Regions from separate parts of the Terribacillus aidingensis genome, predicted to be linked through region 2. Evidence: riboswitches for the same ligand, from Rfam matches in the RefSeq annotation. Region 2 holds a riboswitch; each other region holds the start of a gene.
The links. Region 2 has a riboswitch for thiamine pyrophosphate ahead of tenA (thiaminase II). Riboswitches for the same ligand answer to the same signal wherever they lie in the genome.

Region 1: linked by a shared signal. The riboswitch ahead of ABXS78_RS06535 (YkoF family thiamine/hydroxymethylpyrimidine-binding protein) and the one ahead of tenA (thiaminase II) in region 2 are both predicted to bind thiamine pyrophosphate.
Region 3: linked by a shared signal. The riboswitch ahead of thiT (energy-coupled thiamine transporter ThiT) and the one ahead of tenA (thiaminase II) in region 2 are both predicted to bind thiamine pyrophosphate.
Region 4: linked by a shared signal. The riboswitch ahead of ABXS78_RS00950 (thiamine phosphate synthase) and the one ahead of tenA (thiaminase II) in region 2 are both predicted to bind thiamine pyrophosphate.

Annotation. Positions count from the first base shown of each region.
Region 1 covers NZ_CP159996.1:1,207,878-1,213,763, forward strand. The annotation lists gene ABXS78_RS06525 (energy-coupling factor transporter ATPase) at 1-1,217, opposite strand, end outside; gene ABXS78_RS06530 (ECF transporter S component) at 1,214-1,792, opposite strand; gene ABXS78_RS06535 (YkoF family thiamine/hydroxymethylpyrimidine-binding protein) at 1,789-2,400, opposite strand; TPP riboswitch at 2,477-2,581, opposite strand; gene ABXS78_RS06540 (magnesium transporter CorA family protein) at 2,764-3,708, shown strand; gene ABXS78_RS06545 (erythromycin esterase family protein) at 3,799-5,064, shown strand; gene ABXS78_RS06550 (PAS domain S-box protein) at 5,171-5,886, opposite strand, start outside.
Region 2 covers NZ_CP159996.1:345,870-351,755, reverse strand. The annotation lists gene ABXS78_RS01950 (YckD family protein) at 1-97, shown strand, start outside; gene thiM (hydroxyethylthiazole kinase) at 137-937, opposite strand; gene thiD (bifunctional hydroxymethylpyrimidine kinase/phosphomethylpyrimidine kinase) at 921-1,757, opposite strand; gene tenA (thiaminase II) at 1,750-2,448, opposite strand; TPP riboswitch at 2,563-2,663, opposite strand; gene splB (spore photoproduct lyase) at 2,724-3,752, opposite strand; gene ABXS78_RS01925 (transcriptional regulator SplA domain-containing protein) at 3,745-3,990, opposite strand; gene ABXS78_RS01920 (methyl-accepting chemotaxis protein) at 4,179-5,886, opposite strand, start outside.
Region 3 covers NZ_CP159996.1:1,246,031-1,251,916, forward strand. The annotation lists gene ABXS78_RS06695 (peptide MFS transporter) at 157-1,530, opposite strand; TPP riboswitch at 1,740-1,839, shown strand; gene thiT (energy-coupled thiamine transporter ThiT) at 1,922-2,488, shown strand; gene ABXS78_RS06705 (general stress protein) at 2,523-2,873, opposite strand; gene ABXS78_RS06710 (hypothetical protein) at 3,066-3,422, shown strand; gene ABXS78_RS06715 (methyltransferase domain-containing protein) at 3,561-4,055, shown strand; gene ABXS78_RS06720 (NAD(P)/FAD-dependent oxidoreductase) at 4,088-5,437, opposite strand; gene ABXS78_RS06725 (YwpF family protein) at 5,585-5,886, shown strand, end outside.
Region 4 covers NZ_CP159996.1:161,657-167,542, reverse strand. The annotation lists gene ABXS78_RS00970 (ThiF family adenylyltransferase) at 1-976, opposite strand, end outside; gene ABXS78_RS00965 (thiazole synthase) at 976-1,740, opposite strand; gene thiS (sulfur carrier protein ThiS) at 1,744-1,947, opposite strand; gene thiO (glycine oxidase ThiO) at 1,944-3,062, opposite strand; gene ABXS78_RS00950 (thiamine phosphate synthase) at 3,046-3,663, opposite strand; TPP riboswitch at 3,764-3,875, opposite strand; gene ABXS78_RS00945 (SDR family oxidoreductase) at 3,988-4,770, opposite strand; gene ABXS78_RS00940 (SDR family oxidoreductase) at 4,796-5,548, opposite strand; gene ABXS78_RS00935 (DinB family protein) at 5,695-5,886, opposite strand, start outside.

The sequences.
Region 1 (5,886 bases), 860 kb from region 2:
ATTTCCTCCAAGACCCTCTGAATTTCATCCGCGTTTACTGTCTGTCCGAAGGCGATTTCATTCCAAACAGAGTCTGTAAGAAACTGATGCTCAGGATTTTGAAATACATAACCGATTTGCTGGTAGAGTTCATTTGTTTTCCAACGACGTAACTTCTTTCCGAGAAATTCGATATCTCCGGCTGTGAGCTTCAGCAATCCAGTAATTTGTCGGGAAAGAAGCGTCTTTCCGCTACCGTTTTTACCTGTAATAGCCAGGAATTCTCCTTGCTGAATATCAAGATTAGGGATATCCAGTAGGACTTTTTCTTTATGTTGAAAGATAGCATTTTCCACTTGAATTATACGTTCCTTGGTCTGCATAACCTCTGGTGTTTTAGTCTGAAACTGCAAACCATGAGGGAGAAGGTCAACAGTAAGCGGCCAAGGTTTTGGAAGCTGTGCTTGCTTGGTAAGCAGAACTGCTTCTGGCAGCCAAATGCCTCGCCCCTGCAGCTCCTCGTCATAGAGATTGACTGCTTCACTCAAGTCTCCGTCAAAGAATAAAGAGCCATCTCGTTCCAATAGCATCGTCCGGTTAATAATTGGCTGCCAATAGTCAATATTGTGCTCTATGATCAAAAGCGTCATATCCTGCTGTTCTTTTAACAAACGTATCGTTTCGACAAGGTCTTTGCTCGCAGCCGGATCCAGGTTGGCCGTCGGTTCATCTAAAATAAGCATGCGAGGCTCGAGAGCCAACACTGCAGCCAGTGCGAGCTTTTGTTTCTGTCCACCGGATAGGGTGTGAATTTGATCTTTTCTCCTATGCTTTAAACCTACAAGGGAAAGAACCCGATCGATTTCTGAATCCATCAAAGCAGGAGCCATTTTTTTATTTTCTAACCCGAAGGCAATCTCGTCTTCTACGGTTAGCATGCAGAACTGTGTTTCGGGGTCCTGAAATACCGTTCCAACCTCTAAGTTGATTTTCCCACTTTTGAAATCCTCGATCCTGGATCCAGCGAAGTAGATACTGCCGCACATCTTTCCATCAAGTTCTTTTGGATACAACCCGTTCAAACAGTACGTGAGTGTGCTTTTTCCGGACCCGCTTGGTCCAAGCAGGAGAATACTATCTCCTTCCTGGATCGTAAAACTCAAATCAGTTAAGGTAGGAATGCTCTCTTCCTCAAATGTCACGGTAAGCTGGTTTACTTCCAGAAGGGATTGTTTCATCCTGCTTTTCGCTGGCGATAGGTTTTACCAAGGGGAAAGCTTGTCAAAGTTCCTGTTTTAGCCAGCGCCTCACTGATGGCTTTGCCGATCAAGCCGCTTATGACAGCTCCGCTGATGATCCGGACTATAAGCATAAGCACAACGTAAGAAGGGTCAAGGGCGACAAAACCGCCGCGGAAATATCCCCATATGAAACTTGTGATGGCGGCCCCAACACCAGCCCCCATCAAAACAAGGACATGATAAGAGCGATAGCGTGTGATGGCAAATGCTGCTTCAGCTCCGAGTCCCTGAACAATAGCCGAAAGGATGACAATCGGTCCGACGCTGCTTCCAATCAGTACTTCGACAATTCCGGCTATTATTTCCGATACCAGTGCAACACCGGGTTTTTGAATGATATAAGCTGCAACGATGGAGACGAGGAACCATACTCCGAAGATGATATCGGTTCCGATTGGTCCGACAATCCCCATCATGATGACGTTGACCGGCAAGAACAAGAGATAAACAATCCCGAATACAACAGCGAGTGCCGCCATGACTACGATATCTTTCATGCGCCAGTTTTTCATTTGATTACCCCCTTGGCAGACGGACTGTTCGCAGACATTGTCACCGTCATTACGGTGTGAGATGATCCGGAAGCCTCCGTTTCAGTGAAAACATGCTCCAAACCCATAAAGACGTCAAAAGCATTGCCATCAAGACGAGTGGAATAATGGGATTTGGAAACAGTGATTCCTCGAGAGCGCATATTATCAATTTGCGTATAGATGGTGTCCATGTAATTTCCGCCGCCTAAAGGATAAAGCGAGAATTTGGATGCTGTTTCAAGCTTCATATCTTTTACTTTAGGTAGGTTCAGCTTTGTTTCGTCCTCGGCCATGTATACGTCCCCAGTGGAATCTCCAGGACAGCCGATGGAATATGTACCATTGAACACAACATGATCGCCATCTTTGGCTGCTGCAAGGAAAATAGCAGAGGTGACATCGAATACATGCGGTATTCTCCCGCGAACTAGTGTAGTGACATCGTCCGTCTCAATCCATACTTTCGACGTATCCACGGTTCTCAGTGCCTCTAATATAATTTCTTTGAACCTGTCAGCCATTGGATAAACCGAAAAACTGCAGCCGGCAATCCGACTGGTCCCGCAATAATTTTGAATTTCCATCATGATTCCTCCTATTTTTTTGCATATAAAAAGCGACGGCACCATAGGGCGCAGTCGCAGAATATACAAAAGTAACAGGACAATTCTGGCTGCACTTCCCCACGCTGGTATTATCCAGATCGAGTTCAAAGGGTCAGAATCAGATGATTCTTCTCAGCCGTTACCAGCTCCCCCAGTGCGTCGCAAGCTTATGCAATTGATACGTCTATAGTAAAAAAGATAGCTGAATTTGTAAAGGGTTTGTTGTTGGAACGTTGCAATTTTCAGCTGTCACTAGTATGGTGACCGTCCAAAGTAAGTGGAGAATAATGGATTATTCAGCGAATTGGAAGGGAAGTAGAATAGAAAAATAATGGAGGGGAAAACATGGAGAAGCACGCTTTTTCAGGTACTGCATGGGAGTGGCTTCAGTTAGATGAGAAGAAGGATTTAGAGAAAAAAGACGAGCTAAACGCGTACACCATACATATTCCATGGGTAAAACATATACATTCTTCCGACACGAATAGTCTGCAGATGGAGACGACAAATCAGGACTCTCTGGCTCTTTGGGGCTCGCTCATATATGTCCAGGAAGCAGCCAAGAAGGAAGAAAAGCATCTTTTTCACTTCTTTGTAAAAGAGAACACGCTGCTGACAACTGCACTTGATTTTAAGCTGCTGCCGACTACAACAAAAGATGATATTCTCGCTAAAATGCAAAATGCGGACAATGCGATTGAAGGATTTATGATCCTCCTTGGAGAAATCATTTCAGCTTTTTTACATAAAATCGATCAATATGAAGTCAGATTGAAGGACTTGCTTTGGCAGGTGAAAGAGAATAATGATACAAAGCTGCTTAACAAAATTGCTGAAAATCGGCATGAGATATTAGTATGGAAGAACTTTTTGATTCCCTTCATAGAGGTTAAAACTGGTGTAGTCGAAGCATTCGGTGAGGGATATACTGATAACATACATTTTAAACGAACACACTATCGTGTTGAGCGCTGTGAGAATCTTGTTAGAGCGTATGAAGAGGAAATCAGAGGTTTAATTGACTTTGAAGATGTTGTCTCTTCTTTTAGAGGCAATGAAATTATGAAGACACTGACTGTTATGACTGTACTTTTCACACCAGTCATGGCGCTCGGCGCATTATGGGGCATGAACTTCGATAATATGCCTGAATTGAAGTGGAAGTTCGGGTATGCAGGAGCCCTCATCTTAATACTCCTTTCGACTCTTCTGGTTTACTTGTTCTTAAAGGCGAAGGGCTGGACAGGAGATATGCTCGAGTCGAAGAAAAAGCAAAAATATGTGGATTAAAAGGGTTAAAGATATTAACTTAAGGTATTTTTTCATCCGTTTTATCAAAACTTAAATCTATCACACCTCAGAGTGAAAGTTGGGTTTAAAATGGATTTAAAGACAATACAATCAATCAAAAAATACGCAATACCACTAACTGGTGAAGCTGAATTAAGTATCATAAGTGAAAGGGCCGGCAATGCAAAATTTGCCTTGCTTGGAGAAGCGTCGCATGGTACATCTGAGTTCTATACCGTACGTGCGGAGATAACCAAAAAGCTGATTACAGAAAAGGGTTTTACATTTGTAGCAGTAGAAGGAGACTGGCCCGCTTGTCAGGCTGTTAACCGCTACATCAAGGGTTACGACACGGTAAGCGGCTCAGCTCGGGAGGTCCTTAGCAGTTTTAATCGATGGCCGACGTGGATGTGGGCGAATGAAGAAATTATTGATTTGATCGAGTGGATGAAGACATACAATGAAAAGCACGATGTGCAGCCAAAAGTTGGCTTCTACGGAATAGACATGTACAGTCTTTGGGAATCCATGGAGGAAGTGATTTCGTACTTAACGAAGATTGATTCTCCTGACGTCGAAATTGCCAAAAAAGCATTTACTTGTTTTGAACCATTCAACAGAGACAATCAGGAATATGCTGTTTCTGCTGGTCTATATTCTGAAGGCTGTATTGATGAGGTTGCAAAGCTATTAGCAACGATTCAAAAAAAGAAAGATCAGTATCCATGTGAAGAGGAGCTCCGTCTTAACCTGGAGGTAAATGCGCTCGTAGCTTATAATGCCGAGCATTATTACCGCTCGATGGTCGTTCGAGATGAAGAATCATGGAATATAAGGGATACACATATGGTGCATGCTCTGAACGAGGTTATGAAGTTTTATGGCTCAAAAGCTAAGGCGATTGTCTGGGAGCATAATACACATGTTGGAGACGCCAGAGCCACTGACATGGCGCATAATGGAATGGTCAATGTCGGCGAGCTTATACGGCAGCAAAATGCTCAGGAAGATGTGTATATCATCGGATTCGGTACGAACAGAGGAACAGTAATAGCTGCGGATGAATGGGGAGTCAATCATGATGTGAAGATTGTTCCAAAAGCAATTGGGGGATCATGGGAGGACCTCATGCATAGAGCCGGCGCATTTGATAAAATGCTCTTTTTCGATACAGAGAATAAACATTTATTCCAGCAGAAGATCGGACATCGCGCGATAGGTGTAGTGTATCGACCGGAGTTTGAACAGTTTGGTAATTATGTGCCTTCTCATATGTCACAGCGCTATGATGGGTTCATCTATATTGATGAAACGAGTGCTTTAAGGCCTTTGGCAGTCGAGAGAGTTTTGCTTTAAAGTTAAAATTTATTTTCCCGAGGAGCCGTTATATATTTCGGCTCCTCTTTTAAGTTGTAAAAATCATGTTTGAACTGCTTAATAAGATATAAAGAAGAAGTCCGAATTAATGCACGCCTAGGTAATCCAAAGCATCTTTTACTGTAGACATAGTTGGTGATGATAACAAGCTGATATCCATTTCAACTGCTTCTATCGCAAGCTCGGGTCTCATGCCGGTAAAGACAGACTTTATACCAAGCATAGAGAGAACGTGATTAATCTTGAAGAGATAATCTGTTACAACTTTGTCTAATTGCAAGATACCTGAGAAATCGATAATCAAAGAGTGTACATTCTGTTGTTTCGCTTTAATAGGAACAAGATTCAAAAGATGTTTTGCCCGCTCCTCGTCAATTGAACCAACTAAAGGAAGAATGGCTATTCCGTTTAAAAGAGGCACGAGAGTAGCTGAAAGTTCATTGATTTGATTCATCAATTCCTGGCTTTTTCTCTCAGTTAGTTTTTTCTCAGAGATATCTCTTACATAAGTTTGAATGGCTTTCGTGTCCTCAATTAAGACCGGGTGACAATATAACTCCACATCTGCAGTTGTACCGTCCAGTTTGAAGATGGATTCCTCTATCACTTCTGCAGGCTTAGCATAAGCCGACTGAATTCTTTTTCGAATCGCTGATTTAGAACTCTCATGAAAAATATCTAACGGGCTTGCTCCAATGATATCTTCTCTTTTTCCATTAAAGAATAATTCAGCCGCATGGTTAACATAAATGATCTTTAGATCTGTATGAACAATTAAGGGATCCAATGAATACTCAATAA
Region 2 (5,886 bases):
CGAGAAGCATTTGGATCAAAGGTTTAAACAATTAGAGCAGGATGGTTTCATTCCGAAACCGCACAGGCATGGCCCTCATCCTCATCCAGAAAAATGATATCCAACAATCAGCAGCCACACGCTGCTGATTGTTCCTTTATGTTTTCACTTCGAATTGTTCCACCTTCTCCGAATCAATCGCCTGATCTTCTAACAAATAAAGCTGATCAAGAAAAGCAATCTGAAAGCTGCCTGGAGCGTTTACTGTCTTAGCCGCTTTCTCTGCTGCAATACCATAAAAGGCAAGAGCACCGATGCAAGCTTTCAGTACGTTGTCAGCTACTCCTGCACATGCCGCTATAACGGCACCTAGCAAGCAGCCAGACCCTGTTATTTTACTTAGCATCTCATGCCCATTAGCTACACTATACGTATGGTTCCCATCTGAAAGGATATCTATTTTACTGGTTGCAATCACAATAGCATCCAATTCCCTGGCCAGCTGCTGCACAATTCTTGGTGAAATACCATCATCGGATCCATCTACACCTTTCACTTTGACAGATGTTCCGCCTAGGACGGATATTTCACCTGCATTACCGCGAATAACAGTGACATCCACCTCCGCCAATATGCGGCGGGCCGTCTCTGTTCTGTACGCTGTGGCACCTACTCCGACGGGATCAAAAATTACTGGTATTCCGAGCCTATTCGCTTCTTTTCCGGCTAGGATCATTGCTTCCACATCTGCTGCGGCAAGTGTGCCGATATTTAATAGCAGCGCCTGTGCATGCTGGACCATCTGCGCGGCTTCTTCCTTTGCTGATGCCATCACAGGAGAAGCTCCGAGTGCGATCAAACCATTCGCCGTAAAGTTAATGACAACCTGATTGGTAATGCAGTGAATCAATGGATTTCTCTCCCGGACTTGCTTTATCACATCAGTATACTTCATCATGCTGTTCCTCCTGGACTGGCACACCTTGCAGACGGTACCCCCAATGATTTGTCGGACCATTCCCTTTTCCAAGCTGAAGCGAATACGAAATCGCATCTGTTACAAAATCCTTACCGATCCGGACTGCTTCTTGCAGAGATTTCCCTTTAGCCAGTTCTGCGGTTATTGCTGCAGAATACGTGCATCCCGTCCCGTGCGTGTGCTTCGTCTGTATACGTTCTGCTGTGTAGACTGTGAAGCTATTTCCGTCGTAGAGCCAGTCTGACGCAGATGCTCCTTCCATATGACCGCCTTTCATCAGGACAGCTTTTGCCCCATATTCCTGGACAATCATTTTCGCTGCGGTTTTTACGCTATTTTCATCTTCGATACGAATACCCGTGAGTTCCTCTGCTTCCGGTATATTCGGTGTAATTAGGGCAGCGAGTGGAACAAGATGTTTCTTCAATGCATCTCTGGAATTCTCTCCCATGAGTGCATGTCCGCTTTTAGCATACATGACAGGATCCATGACATAGGCAGTCTTTGATTTAATCAAAACAGCAGCGACGCAGCGCATCATCTCTTCTGATGCAATCATCCCCGTTTTTACAGCAGATGGGGTGATATCAGAGAATACTGATTCCAGCTGCTGTTCAAGAAATTCTACTGGAACATGATGCACTGCCTGTACTCCTATCGTATTTTGGGCAACGAGGGAGGTGACAATGCTCATTCCGTATACTTCAAGCTCCTGGAAAGTTTTCAAGTCAGCCTGAATTCCAGCCCCTCCCGAAGGGTCTGTTCCTGCAATTGTCAAAGCGCTCTTTATATCAGGCATGAATGGACGCCCCTTTCAATGGGATCATCCAGTCTTGCTGTGTGGCTGCCATCTCCCAAAAATTATACTCCAGCATACAGCTCTTAAGAAAAGCTTTCCTTGCACGTTCCTTTGCAGCTGCACCCGCTGTCTCGGCCCACTTGTCCAGTCGCTTGCTAAGTTCTGACGTCACATCCGGCATACAATCTTCCCGGCTGGCATAAAACTGAATCCACTCCAGGAATGGATTGGAATCATCCGGTGCCTTTGTTTCGATAATATGTGCCGCCAGCGCTTGATACGTCCATGGGCAAGGAAGTAGCGCCGCCATCAGCTCCCCTATATCTCCTTGTACGGCACTGTTCATCATGTGTGAAATATAATGGTCAGCAGCAGGCGGTGGTGTCATCCTCTGCAGATCCTCGTATTGCACACCAGCTACCTTGCAGAAGACGTTATGCGGATGAATCTCGCTGTGCAGGACAAAATGAATTTGGGACTGATAAAATTCCATCTCTTCTCGGGTTTCGCATTTACTGACTGCCAAACCGTAAATACGGGCAAATGCTGTCAAATACTCATAGTCAGCTTTCACATAATGGATCAATGCCTCACGCGGCACATATCCACTCGCAACTCCTTCTACGAAAGGATGTGCATAGATTGCTTCGAATACCGGGTTTGCTTCTTCTCTCAATTGTGCAGAAAACATGTTTTTCTCCTCCTATGGAGAAAGCCCCGTCGGAAGGGTGATTGGCGCCGGCCATATAAAAAAGCCGCTCCAGAAGTATGGAGCGACTCGTATAGTCAAGTGTGCAGAAAATACACGAATCCGGCTCCACTTCCCTACGCTGGTGTTAACCAGATCAGGTTCAAAGGGATAAAGATCACTCTTATCTCAGCCAAATGGCACCCCTAGTGGACTTCCTCGAAATTTAATTGTCCTCTTAACTATCACATGCACAGATACGATTGTCAACCGATGAATCAAGTGAAATATTCAATCCTGGATTGCGGGAACATTTTATAGATTGTGCTTCCTATGACATCCTTAATTTCTTCTTGCTCTTCATTTTGGTAGACGTATTTTCCGATACCATAGCGCCCCCATTTATATTTCCGTTTGCTTTCATCCAGCTCAAGCTTCGACATCGGATAATTTTTCTCGATAACGCGCTTTGCCGGCTTCGTGAATCGATGCTGGATCAATTCGAATGTCAGGTTCTTTTTTGCATGTTCAGGCAAAGCTGCTTCCAGATGCTCGAGCATTTCCGGATAGCCCTTCTGCCAGCCGTCATGCAAATAAATCGGAGCTACGATGAATCCAAGCGGATACCCGGCCTCGGCTACTTTCACCGCAGCTTCGATTCGATCCTTCAAACGGGAAGTTCCTGGCTCAAAATATTTGATCACATAATCATCATTGATGCTGAAGCGGAATCGCGTTCGTCCTTGATGGTCAGCGTCCAGCAAATGATCCACATGGGCGAATTTCGTTACAAATCGCAGTTGTCCGTGCTTGGACCGACCGAAATATTCAATCGCATGTTTCAGCGTATGCGTCAGATGGTCGATACCAACGATATCTGACGTACAGGAAGCCTCAAACCGTGTTTCTTCCGGGGCTCTTTCCTGCATGTACTGCTCTGCCGCATCAAATATTTCATCCGTATTCACATACGTACGGATATAAGGTTTGGATCCCATCGTCGTTTGCAGGTAACAATAATGGCAATGCCCCATGCAGCCTGTCGCAAATGGAATAGCGTATTCTGCTGAAGGTTTCGATGTATCGAATTTCAGGGTTTTCCGCACGCCGACGACAAGCGTTGATTTGGCAGTTCGGTACTTCTGGAAATCATTATCACCAGGCAGGTTACGAACCTGATTATGGGAAGTTGTCTCGCGTATTTCTACACCCATGTCCCTGAATTTATTCCGCAGCTTCACGCCGAGCGGATACTCTAATGCCCTAGGTTCTATATACACAAGCTGCGGTACAAATGGCTTAACCATAATAGCCTCCATCGGCTAAGCCAAAAGCGGATACATATGCTTCTTCCGCCTCTCCGAGATCCTGATAAACCGCCACCTCATCATTGAGTGGATAATAGGTTTCATACACAAACAAAGCCAGTTCCCCTGGCTTTTCCGGGTTATGGACGACCGCAGCCTCTTGTATATTGGCTACTCCCTGTGCATGGGGGTTGCGGATAATTACATAGACGATTTCTCCTGCTTGAAAAGCATCCATTACATTGCCTCCTTTGTACATACTGCGACTAGTATGCGCAGTTCGGTTACAAACAATGTAAAAAAATGAACCCTTTTCCAGGAAGTATCCGTCTACTTCTTAGAGGAGGGTTCATATGAAATGGATGATATATGTTTTTCTATTATTAATCTTATCCTTTATCGGTTACTATCTGCTAACCAATTAACTTACACACGGAAACGAGCAATAGCGGTTTGAAGTTCCTCTGCCATAAATGCAAGAGAACTGGATGATGCCGCAATTTCCTGCATGGCAGCCAGCTGCTGTTCTGTTGCAGCTGACACACTTTCGGTTGAAGCTGCTCCTTCTTCTGCGACCTCGTTCACATCCCCAAGTGACATATTGACTGAATCTGTACCAGCAATCATACCTTCCAGAGCAACTCTCACCTCTTTGAATTCATCCACCAGACCTGCTACCGCAGTTTCAATCTGAAGGAAAGAACCGCCCGCTTGATCCACAACTCGTGTACCAGCTTGTACTTCGTCCGCTGCATGCTGCATCAGATCGATTGTTTTAGTCGTATCCTGGTGGATAAAGTCAACCAAAGCAGCAATTTGTCCTGCTGCTCCCTTCGTTTCCTCAGCTAACTTGCGCACCTCATCTGCGACTACCGCAAATCCCTTTCCATGCTCTCCAGCCTGCGCTGCCTCGATAGTGGCATTCAGCGCAAGAAGATTGGTCTGTGCGGAGATATCCGTGATAACGCTCGTAATATCACTGATTTCCCGGGACCGTTTGTTCAAACTGTCGATCGACGCAGAAAGCTCCTGCACATGGGAAGTGATTGTTTCCATCTGTTCATTTACATCCTTGATTGCATGCCCTCCCTGAATGGATAGTTCAGAAGTTTTTTGCACTGCCTCTTCAACATTCTGAGCGTTTGAAGCCAGCTTGCTCGTATGCTGCCCCATACTGCCCATTGTCCCTGTAGCAGTTGTAACTAGCTCAAGCTGCTGGACTGAACCCTCTGCCAGCTCTTGAATCGTTTTGGCTACATGTTCAGATGACGAACTGCTTTGTTCCGCACTTGCACTCAGTTCTTCTGCAGATGCAGCCACTTGCTGGGATGTATCATTCACAACTCGAATAATAGACCGCATACCATCTGCCATAGCATTATAAGAAGCAGTCAGTTCGCCGATTTCATCCTTGGATTGATGCGTGCCATCCGAACTGAAATCTCCATCTGCCGCCTTGCCCAATAAAATACGCAACTCTTTCACTGGAGAGACGATAAGCTTCGATATAAGGATTCCTATTATAATCAGCAGTATTAAGGCTACACCTATGACGCTAGATAAGACTATGGTAGCTAGTCTTACGTCCTCAGTTGCCTGCACATAAGTTTGTTCTGCTTCCTTCGTATTCTGGTCCTGCAGTTCTTGCAGAATATCATTAACTACTGTACGCTGCGGGATCTGTTCTTCTACAAAAAGATTGTATGCATCATCATTTTGATTTACCAATGCAAATTTCAGCACTCGGTTCCTAATGTCGTTTAATTTATTGCGTTCCTTATTATAAGATTCTAAGATTTCTTTTCCTCTTGCTGACATACCGCCATTTCCCAGTTTTTCTAGTTCTTCCTCTACTTGAACACTGGACTGTGAAAGCATTTCACTTAACTCGTCATTTCTCGCAGAGTCCGTGTTAAGCATAAGTTCCAATACATACGCATCGTTCGATCTATTATTCACTCGAATCTGACTTATTGACAAGTTAGGGAGAAGCTTCTCCTTGTACATCATTTCGGCATCCTTTGCCATATCCCTGGTATATATTATCCCAGCCGTTCCTACAATTCCTAGTGCAATAGCTCCAACCAAGATTAAAATAAGCATCTTTGTCCTGATTTTTACATTCTTCAATAAA
Region 3 (5,886 bases), 900 kb from region 2:
GTTAAACTGTCCTTATCAGCATGCACCATCCAGAACTGTTTGACGGAACTTCTGAATAAGCTTGGAACTCAGAACAGTTCGCAAGCTGTTTACATAGGGAAAGAAAGAGAATACATATAAAAAACACAGTTCCTTGGAGGAACTGTGTTTTTTGGATTAGTCACGCGCATCCAACATGGATTGCAGTTTTTTGGAGACTGCTAGCAGGATCAAACCTACTACGATAGCGACTGCACCAATTATACTGAAGATCTCGACATAACCAAGTGATTCTGTCAATGCAGCAAGCTGTCCAGCGATAAGGCTGGCAATACCAGTTGCGGCCATCCAGACACCCATCAATAGAGAAGCGATTTTCACTGGTGCTACTCGACTTACCATCGATAGCCCAACGGGTGACAGACATAGTTCACCTAACGTATGGAACAGATAAGTGAAGACGATGAATAGAATATTAGCTCTGTGAACGATATTCCCTTCGTCACTGCCTGTATAAAGCACTGCTGGTACTAAAATCATAAACCCTAATCCCAAAAGAATCATACCCATGGACATTTTCGTCGTTGTGCGCAAATCACCGCGTTTTGATTTACTAAGTTTCAACCAAATAGCAGATATGATTGGTGCAAGGAGGACAATGAACAATGGATTCACAGATTGGAACCAGGAAACAGGTATCGTATAACCGCCAATACTTCGATCAATAAAATCTCTCGTATATAGTGTTAAGGAAGTACCAGCTTGTTCGAAGCCAGCCCAGAAGAAGATGATGAATACAGCTAGAATCAGTACTGCACCTGTCCGCTTCTTATCAGCAGCTGTCATTTTTGCTGGAACGCTTCCCGCAGCTATATTAGTACGTGCAGGTTTTGTGCCAATATCACCTAAATAACGCTTACCTAACAAGCTAAAGATCAACTGACCGATAACCATACCAATAGAAGATGCCAAGAATGCCCATTTGAAGCCAAAGTGTTCAATTCCAGCAGCATCAGTTGTATGGAATAGATCCTCAGCAAGGAATCCTGCAATTAGAGGAGAGAAGAATGCACCGATGTTGATACCCATGTAGAAGATGGTAAATGCAGCATCTTTACGTTTATCCATCGGATGATACAACTCACCAACATGTGTTGAGATATTCGGTTTGAAAAAGCCGTTACCAATTATTAGGAACAACATACCAATATATAATCCCCACTGATTGTTGAATAGGAATATTGTGAAATCTCCGATCGCCATTGTTACGCCACCAATAGTGATAGCGGTACGTAGGCCGATATACTTGTCAGTCAAGTAACCGCCAATAATTGGCGTAAAGTATATAATTCCTGTGTACAAACCATAAATTAATGCAGCTTGCTGCGTATTCATGCCCAATCCGCCGCTTATTGCTGCAGCAGTTAAGTAAAGCATTAAAACTGCACGCATACCATAGTAGCTATATCTTTCCCACATTTCGGTGAAGAAGAGAAGATACAATCCCTTTGGATGCTTCTTCCCTTGTGGGATTGTAGCTGGTGTATCCATTTTAAATCCTCCCTTTTTAAAGAACATTGTCCATTATACGTCATAGTTTTTCTCGAATTCAAACAATTTCGTTAGATGAAGTAAAAGTAATAAAATTGCTAAAATTTGCACTTGGGTAATATTTCACTTATAGGAAATATTATTAATTATTGCTAACGATGTCATTTTTCTATATAATAGATGGACAACAGAAAACAAAACGGTACAAAAAAGCCTGCAGGGGGAGCCATTTCGGCTGAGATGGACGTATGTCCAGACCCTTCGAACCTGTGAGTTAGCACTCGCGTAGGGATGTAGCTTCTTTGATGGGGAAACAATGCACATTGGGCCATCGGAAGGATCCCGCTGCAGCATTGTTTTTTTGTTGCATTCTTTATTAGGGGAGAAAAATATGCAATCAAGAAGCAGGGTTTTATTTTTAGTAGAGGTGGCAATATTCGCCGCACTTGCATTCGTATTGGACTTATTTTCATTTAAAGCATGGGCGCAGGGAGGGAGTATCTCCTTGCAGATAGTACCAATTTTCTTAATGGCATTCCGGTGGGGATGGAAAGGCGGACTTACAACAGGATTAGTAGTCGGGCTGCTGCAATTAGTTACCGGTCCTTATATAATACATGTTGTCCAAGGTTTTATGGACTATCCTCTAGCCTTCACTCTAGTTGGGCTGGCAGCTGTCACAGCTGGATCCGCTCGTAAGGCTGCAAAAGAAAATAACCGCACAAAGCTTGTAGGAATGTTGATCATCGGAACATTGATTGGCAGTATAGGTCGGTTTGCAGCACATTTTGTAGGTGGAATGGTCTTCTTCGGATCTGCAGCTGCACCAGGACAAACTGTTTGGGCGTACTCGCTCATATACAATGGCTCTTACCTGCTGCCAAGCTTTATAGCTAGTATTATAGTTATTCTCATTCTCGTTTTGGCTCAGCCAAAACTTATCTTACCGAAAAAATAAGAAAAGGCACTGTCTCATGACAGTGCCTTTTCATTTAGATAAGCAAGCCTTCGACGTTATCTGTTTCAGTTACAATCAAAAAGATTTTACCTTCATCAAGATCCTCTTCAAAATCCTCGGCTTCTTCTTGGGAAAAACCGATTTCTTTCAATTTTGCACGAAGTTCATCGCCTTGTTTACTGAACATGCTGCCAACAGCACTTTTAGCTCCCATCTCGGATAATCCAATCGTGTTGGCATCCACTTTACTGGATACACGTTTTGTTCTGTCATCATCATGTGACAATACATAGATGTTATCTTTGTTTACGCCTTTTGTGCTTAAAAGTTGAATGTCTTCTTGCAGCTTTTCATCGTTCGTGTACTCTTTTAAATATGGTTTCATGTTGAATTCTCCTTTTTTAGCTAATTTGATGTACTAAATGTCTACCCGCTGGCTAGAAAATAAAACCAACAATAATAATTGCAAATAATCAATATAGTATGTCTATTGTCTGATATTCGGCTTACAGACGCTGTGGGTTGTGATAAACTGAATGTAAATCGAAGTTTCCAGTCCTGGTGAGGAGGAAACAATATGGCAGATATCATTGATTTGGACCAATTTAAGACTAAAAAATGCTTATGTCAGGTTGCCAAAATGAAAGGTATTGAATACGAAATATATTTGACTGTCGTTAAATATGTGGACAAGCATACAGAGAATCTACTTCCTGAGTATGCTTTTAAAACGACAGATTCCGATCTGTATAAGATATTCAATGGGAATCGCGAACTTTTTTTGAAAAGTTATTATGACTTGCTGCGTTATTGGGATATCCCGCTGATTGATGCTGAAAATCCTGCCAATATGGAATTTGAACGCTTTCCTAAAATAGGAGATCTATGTGCTTTTATTGACCGAAAAGTTCAAACTGATAAATATACGTGTTGAAAGGACAGCTGGATGTTTCAGCTGTCCTTTTTAAATGAAGGATAGAAAATGTTAATCCGTGAGAGCATAGGGGAGATACGTTTAGCTTTGTATTATAAGGGCAATACAGAACTAATTGATTCAAAAGGAGAGAGTCATATGGTGAATAAGACAACAGAAGTTTCCGCAGCAGAAGTGCTAGAGCTATTGGAAATAGAGGGCGGAGAAAAAGTGATAGTTTTCGGTGCTGGTAATGGTAATTTGGTTATTCCTATTGCTCATAAAACAAAGGATCGCGTTACAGCTCTTGAGAAAGATGAAACTTTATTGGAAGAGTTAGCACTTCGTGCAGAAGAAGAGACACTAACGAATATCGACCGGATGCCGAGTGGATTAGACAGGCTTCTTAATTTCCCCGACGCTTCCTTTCAACGTGGACTTGCAGCATTCGTGCTGGATAGCTTAGATGAACCAGAGCAGGCAGCGGCGGAAATGTACAGAGTGACTATTGAAAAAGGTATTATGATAGCGCTCGGCTACAGTAGAGATCACAGCGCAGATCTGCTTGCAGACAAATTGAAGAAGGCAGGGTTTGAAGTATCTCAAGGGGACTTAAATGAAGAAGTATATTATGTGAAAGCTTATAAAGCATGAGAAAACCGCCAAATGTGGCGGTTTTTTATTTATTATTGAAGCATGCTTGGGATATCGCTCTCTGCAGTCGGATAAGCCCAAAGCAAGGATTGCAGCATTTGTACAGGTGCTTCCATTTCAATTGCCAAAGTGAAAACATTAATCAAGTGTTGAGCATGGGCAGCAAATATATGTGCACCGACGATAACCTGTTTTTCCTTGTCCAAAATGATCTTGCTGAATCCTTCCTCCAGCCTCGTTATCTTGTTTGTAAAGAAAGAGCTCAAATCTTGTTCTATGACAGTATATTTGTCCAGTGCTTTTGCCGCCTCGTCAGCTGAAATGCCAACTGAAGCAATTCCGGGAATCGTATAAACAATGGAAGGTTGAACATGATTGAATTCATCTTGTTGTTTCCCTTCCAGCATGTGATGAATAGCACGGCTTCCAGCTTCTGAAGCCAACGGTGTAAGAGGTAGCTTTCCATCATCTGCACAATCACCTGCAGCGTAAATATGCGGTGCAGATATACTCTGCTGATTTTTATCTACTTTGATGCCTTTCTTGCTATAGGAAATGGAAGTCTGATCTAATCCCATTTCTAACACATTCGGTGTTCGGCCAGCGCCGTGAATTACAATATCAGCAGATATCTTTTCCGTTTGGTTTCCGCAACGCACGGAAACGATGAATTTGTTTCCTTGTTTTTCAACAGATTCCAGTTCGGTATTCGTCCTAATATCGATACCGAGTTTTTTGCTGTAAGCGACCAAATGGTTGACGACATCTTCGTCGAATCCTTTCAATGGACGTTCCCCGCGTTGAATGAGTGTTACTTTTCTATTGAAGCGTGCAGCAATATGTGCGAATTCAAAACTGATATATCCTCCACCGATCAGCACCAATTCCTGAGGAAGCTCATGAAGTTCGAAAAAAGCATCGCTTGAAACTAGGTGTTCAAATCCATCTACGGGAAGTTTAGCAGGGGAAGCTCCCGAAGCGATTAGAATATAAGAAGCCTGTAGTTTCTCTCCGTTAACCTGTACAGTATGGTCATCGATGAATTGTGCGTGTCCTTGGTACACCTCAATGCCGTCATTTTTGAATTCCTCGGCTGTCAATTTAGGAATAGGTTCCGTGAACGTCTCCTTGTGTTCGCGAAGCTTGCTCCAATCGAGCTGTGCATTTCCAGTCAAACCATAATTCTTCATCCGATCAAAAGCATCCTGGATGCTGACAGTTTCTATCAGCACTTTCTTCGGATCACATCCCCATTGAGGACATGTACCGCCAAATGGCTTATCATCAATAACGGCCACAGTCCAGCCCTTTTTTCGGGCTGCTGAAGCCGTGCTGTGGCCACTAACGCCAGATCCTATTACAATCAAATCCAGTTTATGCATAGTATCATCCTTCCTGGCAATATCCTAATTCTGTACCCTGGCACTACGTATAGAAAACATCCGTTGCAGACAATACATACGGATTGGAAAAGTTCTGATAAGATAGAGAAAAAGACATAATTGGACATGTTAAAAGGAGAGGTATCTGTGAAAACATTCAAACTGGTAGAGCTTACTCTATATCCGACAGATCAAGGTTCTTTAAAAGGGAAAGAAATGAAACTATCCGAAGGTTTAATCATCAATAAGGAAGAGGATAACGAATGGGTGCTGGAAGCGGTACTGGGAAAAAAAGATTTGGAAAGTGTACAAGTATTGTCTGAAAACCGTAAAGTACTGCTTGCCCAGGTCCGAATTACGAAACCAGAAAACCGTCCAGCTATGTTCCTTGTCCAAGTACAGGAAGTGAATGATTTAGGTGAAGAAGGAAATGTAATCATGAAGGGCAC
Region 4 (5,886 bases), 180 kb from region 2:
GGCTTATGTCAGCCACACCATGAATGATTGCTCTGCCATCAGCAAATAGCACAAATCTATGACCCTTGTATTGAAAAGCCAGCAAGTATTCATTAACAGTGATCTGGTCGACTGCACAAACCCACTCTTCAGATAAAGCTCGCAGGTTCAATGATTTTTTGGCGCTAGGCCTTATATGGACTGCCTCTCTTCCGCAAAGGACATCCAGTCTCGTCTGGGAGGAGCCATTCAAAAAAGGCAATACTGCATGTGTGCCGCAGCTGGGACAACTTGAATTGCGAAGGTTTTTCACGTCCACTCTCGTATAATCCCCTGTCCAAATATCAAATGCACATAGTTCTGCCTTTACTTCCTGACCGCATAAGATTCGTAATGCTTGTGTCACTTGCATCGCCGCCACCCATTGGACAATCGGGCTGATGATTCCTGCCGTATCACATGTTTCGCTTTGCTGCGGAAGCTGTTCCAAGAGACAGTGAAGACATGGAGTATCTTTATCGGCGAGCACTGGGTAGGTTATCCCGTAGCTGCCCACACATGCACCATATAAGTACGGAATACCGTGCTTCAATGCTGCATCATTGACGATTAAACGTGTCTCGAAATTATCGGTAGCATCCACAATTACATCAGCATCTTCAATCAAGCGCTCGATATTATGGTAATCAACATTTTCAATCACGGTATGCAGCGTCACTTGTTGATTGATTGCCTGTAGTCGCTCCTTTGCTGCAGAAGCTTTCGGCAAATAGGCAGCAGCATCTTGCTCTGTATACAGCTGCTGGCGCTGGAGATTATGGAATTCAACATAATCCCGATCAATAAGCATCAGTTCTCCAATACCAGCACGTACAAGCATCTCTGCAGAAGCAGAGCCTAATGCTCCCATCCCAATTAAGACAATTTTACCGTTTTCCACCTGTGCCTGCCCATCCTTGCCGATGAACAGCTCCTGTTTCCGATAACGATCCTTCATCAGGTAAACAAACCTTCATTCGGGCTGCTAGCTACTGCGTAATTTTTTTCAGGAATTCTTCCTGCTTCAAAACCTAAACGACCTGCTTCAATAGCCAGCTTCATCGCATATGCCATTCGAACAGGGTCTGCAGCTCCGGACACAGCTGTATTCAACAAGACACCATCAGCCCCGAGCTCCATTGCATACGCAGCATCTTTAGGAGAACCAATACCAGCATCAACAATGACCGGTACACTGCTCTGTTCAATGATCATACGCAGGTTGAAAGGATTGATGATACCTTTTCCCGAACCAATTGGCGATGCACCTGGCATAATCGCATGTACTCCCAGATCCACGAGCCGCTTGGCCAATACAACATCATCCGACGTGTAAGGCAGGACAATGAAGCCCTCCTCCAACAGCATTTCAGATGCCCGCAGTGTCTCAACTGGATCAGGAAGCAATGTCCGGTCACAGCCAATCACTTCCACCTTCACCATATCGCATAAACCCGAAGCTTTAGCCAGTTTGGCAATACGAACAGCCTCTTCTGCTGTCTTTGCCCCTGCTGTATTCGGAAGTAAAGAGTACTTTTCCAGATCCAGCTGTTCCAGGAAATTTGGCTGAGATGGCTCAAAGATATCCATCCGCCTCACAGCAAATGTCAGTATCTCTGCCTTCGAAATATCGACCGCCTCTACCTGTACCTCAAATGACGGGTATTTGCCTGTTCCCAATAATAAGCGGGAAGCAAATGTCTTATCTGCAATCTGTAACATTCTTCATCCTCCTCCTACAAAATGAATCAGCTCGACTTTATCGCCATTTCTAATCGGCTGATCTGCATATGAAGCTTTATTAATGATCTCTTTGTTCAGTTCGACAATCACAATCCTTTTCTCCAGGGAAAGTGATGCTAACAGCTGAGCTATAGTCTTGATATCAGCAGATAATTCCTGCTGCCTGCCATTCAGCTGAATATTCACATCAATACCTCCTCGCCAGTGTTCAATCTATCGACACGAAATGCTTCCTTCCATTCTTCCAGAACTTCATTGCTGCTTATCAAATCACAAATCATCTTGCCCGTAGCTGGGGCAAGCAGAATGCCATTGCGCTGATGGCCAGCAGCGATATACAAGCCATTCATTTCTGGATGCTCACCAATCAGCGGCTTGCCATCGTATGTCTGAGGTCTGAGACCTGCCCAGCTTCTGAGGAACGGCATTTTATCAACCTCTGGCAGCATCCTTCTCACTTTCTCCATGATAGTCTGTAATCCTCCAAGCGTGGGCTCAGTGCTCCAATCATTCTTGACCTTTGTTGCACCTATGATCAGCTCATTGTTGTTACGCGGAACAATATAATGCTGATCATGGAATAAACTGCATGTAAGAGGAGTTTGCGTATTCGTAACAGCAATGCACTCACCCTTCACTGGAAAAATCGGCGTCCCCAACCCTGAACGCTGGAGCAGAGCATTACTCCAAACTCCGCTGGCAATCACCACACGATCCGCTTGCCATTCTCCCTTGGAAGTCCGTAACCGATAATGAGCGGATTCCTTCACAATCTCATCGACCCGGGTATAAGCGTTAATCCGGGCACCTAGCATACGGGCAGCTGTATGGAATCCTTTGCAGGCAATTGAAGGTGTGACATGCACATCTTCTGCCATATGAAGAGCGCCTGAAACCGCTTCTGACAGACCAGGTACTTTCTTTAACACAGTTGCACGATCCAGCCATGTTACTCCTTCCAACGAAGAGAACGGAGAGTTCAATGTTTCTTCTTCTGTAAAAACAAGCTGTAATAAACCACCTGGGCGACGTTCCATGTCTATCCCTGTCAGAGAGCGAATATCCTCTTCTGCCTGTTCATAGAGCCTTTGACTAGTACGGGCAAAGGGATAAAGGGAAGCACCGAATTCCTTATATTCTGAATGGGCACCTAGCATACCAGCTGCTGCTTGCGTCGAGCCTGATCCGACTTGGCCTGCTTCCAGCAAATCGACTTGATGGCCTGCTTTCGCTAAATAATAAGCGATTGCACTGCCGATGATACCTCCTCCAACAATTGCTACTTCAGTGGATCTCTTCAAGACGCAGACACTCCTCCCTTAATTTCTTCACGGCATCAAGCGGGTTTGCAGCAGAAAAGATACTACTCATAACAGCAACCCCATCTAATTCAAACGCTTTCAAAAAAGCCAATCGCTCCACATCAATTCCTCCTATTGCGTATAACGGAATGTGGGTATTCTGACGGATATACCCTAAATTGGCTAATGGCTGCGGTGATTTCCCCTTCTTACTAGCTGTCGGAAAACAATGCCCATACAGCGCGTATGCCACCCCGACAGACTCCGCCTGTATTGCTTCTTCAAACGAATGGACAGGCGCACCAATCCGCAAATCAGGATACAGCTTTTTCAATTCTTCCGGTGGAAGACCATGACCTGGTATATGCACTTGCTTCAAGCCAAGCAGCAAAGCTATATCCACTCGGTCATTAAGCCAAAGCTTGTGTGCTGGCAGCCCTTCGGCCAAAAGCTCCTTACAAAGCTGATACACTGTACCAGCAGGCTTACGTTTCTCCCTGATCTGCACATGGTCGACATAAGGGTGTATCTCCATCAAGATACGTCTTAAATCTGCTGCCTCATATGCATCATCAGTTACTGCCATCAATTTGATTGCCATCACCTCCTGAATACGAACAGGCCGGACATGCAAAAAACACCACTCCCCAAAGGAAAGTGGTGTGAAACTTGCGAATGAATACATACAAAAGAGCATGTAAACCCGAGTGTCTACACTTTCCTACGCAGGTCCGAACCTGTTCAGGTTTTGAGGGTTTAAAGAGTCACTACTCTTCATCTCAGCCCTTATGAAGGGATCCCCTAGTGTGAAAACTTATTATGAATTTACCCACATCGTAACATAAATAGCATTTTATGCAAGATTCTGATTACAAAAAAGAAAAGACCATCTGGTTTTATCCAGATGGTCTTTTCTGCGCCTGACTCAGTACTTATAAGATTGTCCGCCATCAATTGGTACAACAGTAGCATTGATGAAGTTTGCTTGATCGGAAAGAAGGAATGCAACAAGATAACCGACTTCTTCCGGCTTACCAAAGCGTTTCATTGGGTTAACGCTGACAAATTCCTTGCCCGCTTCTTCCCAGTTATCTCCGCCAAGCTGACGAAGGGATCCTTCAACCATTGGAGTCATGATGGCACCTGGAGCAATGGCTTTGATGCTCACACCGAATTGTCCGTATTCGATACCGGAGTTTTTCGTAAGACCTACTACACCATGCTTACTTGCTGCATAACCGGACTGGTTGCCGATTCCGCGGATACCACCTACAGATGCTGTATTTACTACAGAACCATAGCCCTGCTCCTTCATTACTTTCAATACGTGGCGCATGCCGTAGAATACGCCATTCAAGTTGATGTTCACAACGCGTTCGAATTCGTCTACAGGATACTCTTCTGTCAGATTTTGCGTTCCTTCCACACCAGCGTTGTTAAAGAAACTATCGATCTTACCAAATTGATCAATTGTTTGTTTTACATACGCCTCAACTTCCGGCTCATTTGCACAGTTTGCCACAATCGTAAGAACATCTGCTTCAGGGGCTACAGCCAATATTTCCTGCTTCGTTTCTTCCATACCTTTTTCACTCAAATCAACAAGAGAAAGCTTTGCACCTTCTTTTGCTACTTGCAAAGCTGCTGCGCGTCCTAATCCAGAACCCCCACCTGTAATCAATACTACTTTATCGTCAAAACGTTTCATCGAAATCTCTCCTTTTCTGATTCTGTTAAATTGCAGTAAATCCGCCATCGATCGGTACAACTACACCATTAATATAAGGTGCTTTACCAGTCAATAGGAATGTGACAAGCTCTGCTACTTCCTCCGGCTGGCCAAGGCGCTTCTGCGGAATCGGTTCTGTCGCATTTTTGAATGCATCAGGATTCTTTTCCTTGTATTCTCGAACCATTGGCGTTTCTGTCGTACCTGGAGCAATTGCATTTACTACAATGCCTTGCTCGGCATACTCAGCAGCCAACGTTTTCGTAATCCCAACCATTGCATGCTTCGTAGCTGAATATGTACCAACTGTGGCTTGTCCTACAACACCTGCTGTGGATGACGTGTTGACAATTCGCCCGCCGCCATTAGCAAGCATTACTTCCAATACATATTTCAACCCGTAAAGGGCGCCGTTTAGATTAATTCCTAATACCATATCGATTTGCTCAATCGTATTATCCACGAATTTTACGCCAGGACCAGAAATACCTGCATTATTATAGAACATATCGATAGTACCAAATGCCTCGACCGTTTTATCTACATAATGTTTCACTTCTTCTGCCTTGCTTACATCCGATTTGATGAAAATAGCTTTTGACCCTTTCTCTTCTATTAAGCGAACCGTCTCTTTACCGGCTGCCTCAGAAACGTCAACGACACTGATTGCGATACCTTCTTCTGCCAGTCGCAATGCTGCTGCTTGTCCAAGACCACTGCCGCCTCCTGTGATGACTGCTACTTTCTGCTCATTCATAAGCAAAGCTCCCTTCAATATGTATAAATAGGTTAATTTACCTACTTCATATGTAAGAGCTTACACCTTTGAAGAAGATACAGCAAGCTATTTGCAACTGTGCTAAAACTTTTATTGAACATATACAATTAGTATGTTCACTAAATCTAAAGGTAATATTTCTGACAGAGGCGAAAATGGTGCTGCTCATGAATCCCTATCAACTGCACACTTTGGATTAAGTTGGGGTAATGCGCGAGTGGGTCAGGATAGCGGATATGTCCGGCAATAGCATTATCTATTTCAGAGACCATGATTTTGAGCAGAATTGTTTCCTTATGAAGATCATGCTTTAGCTG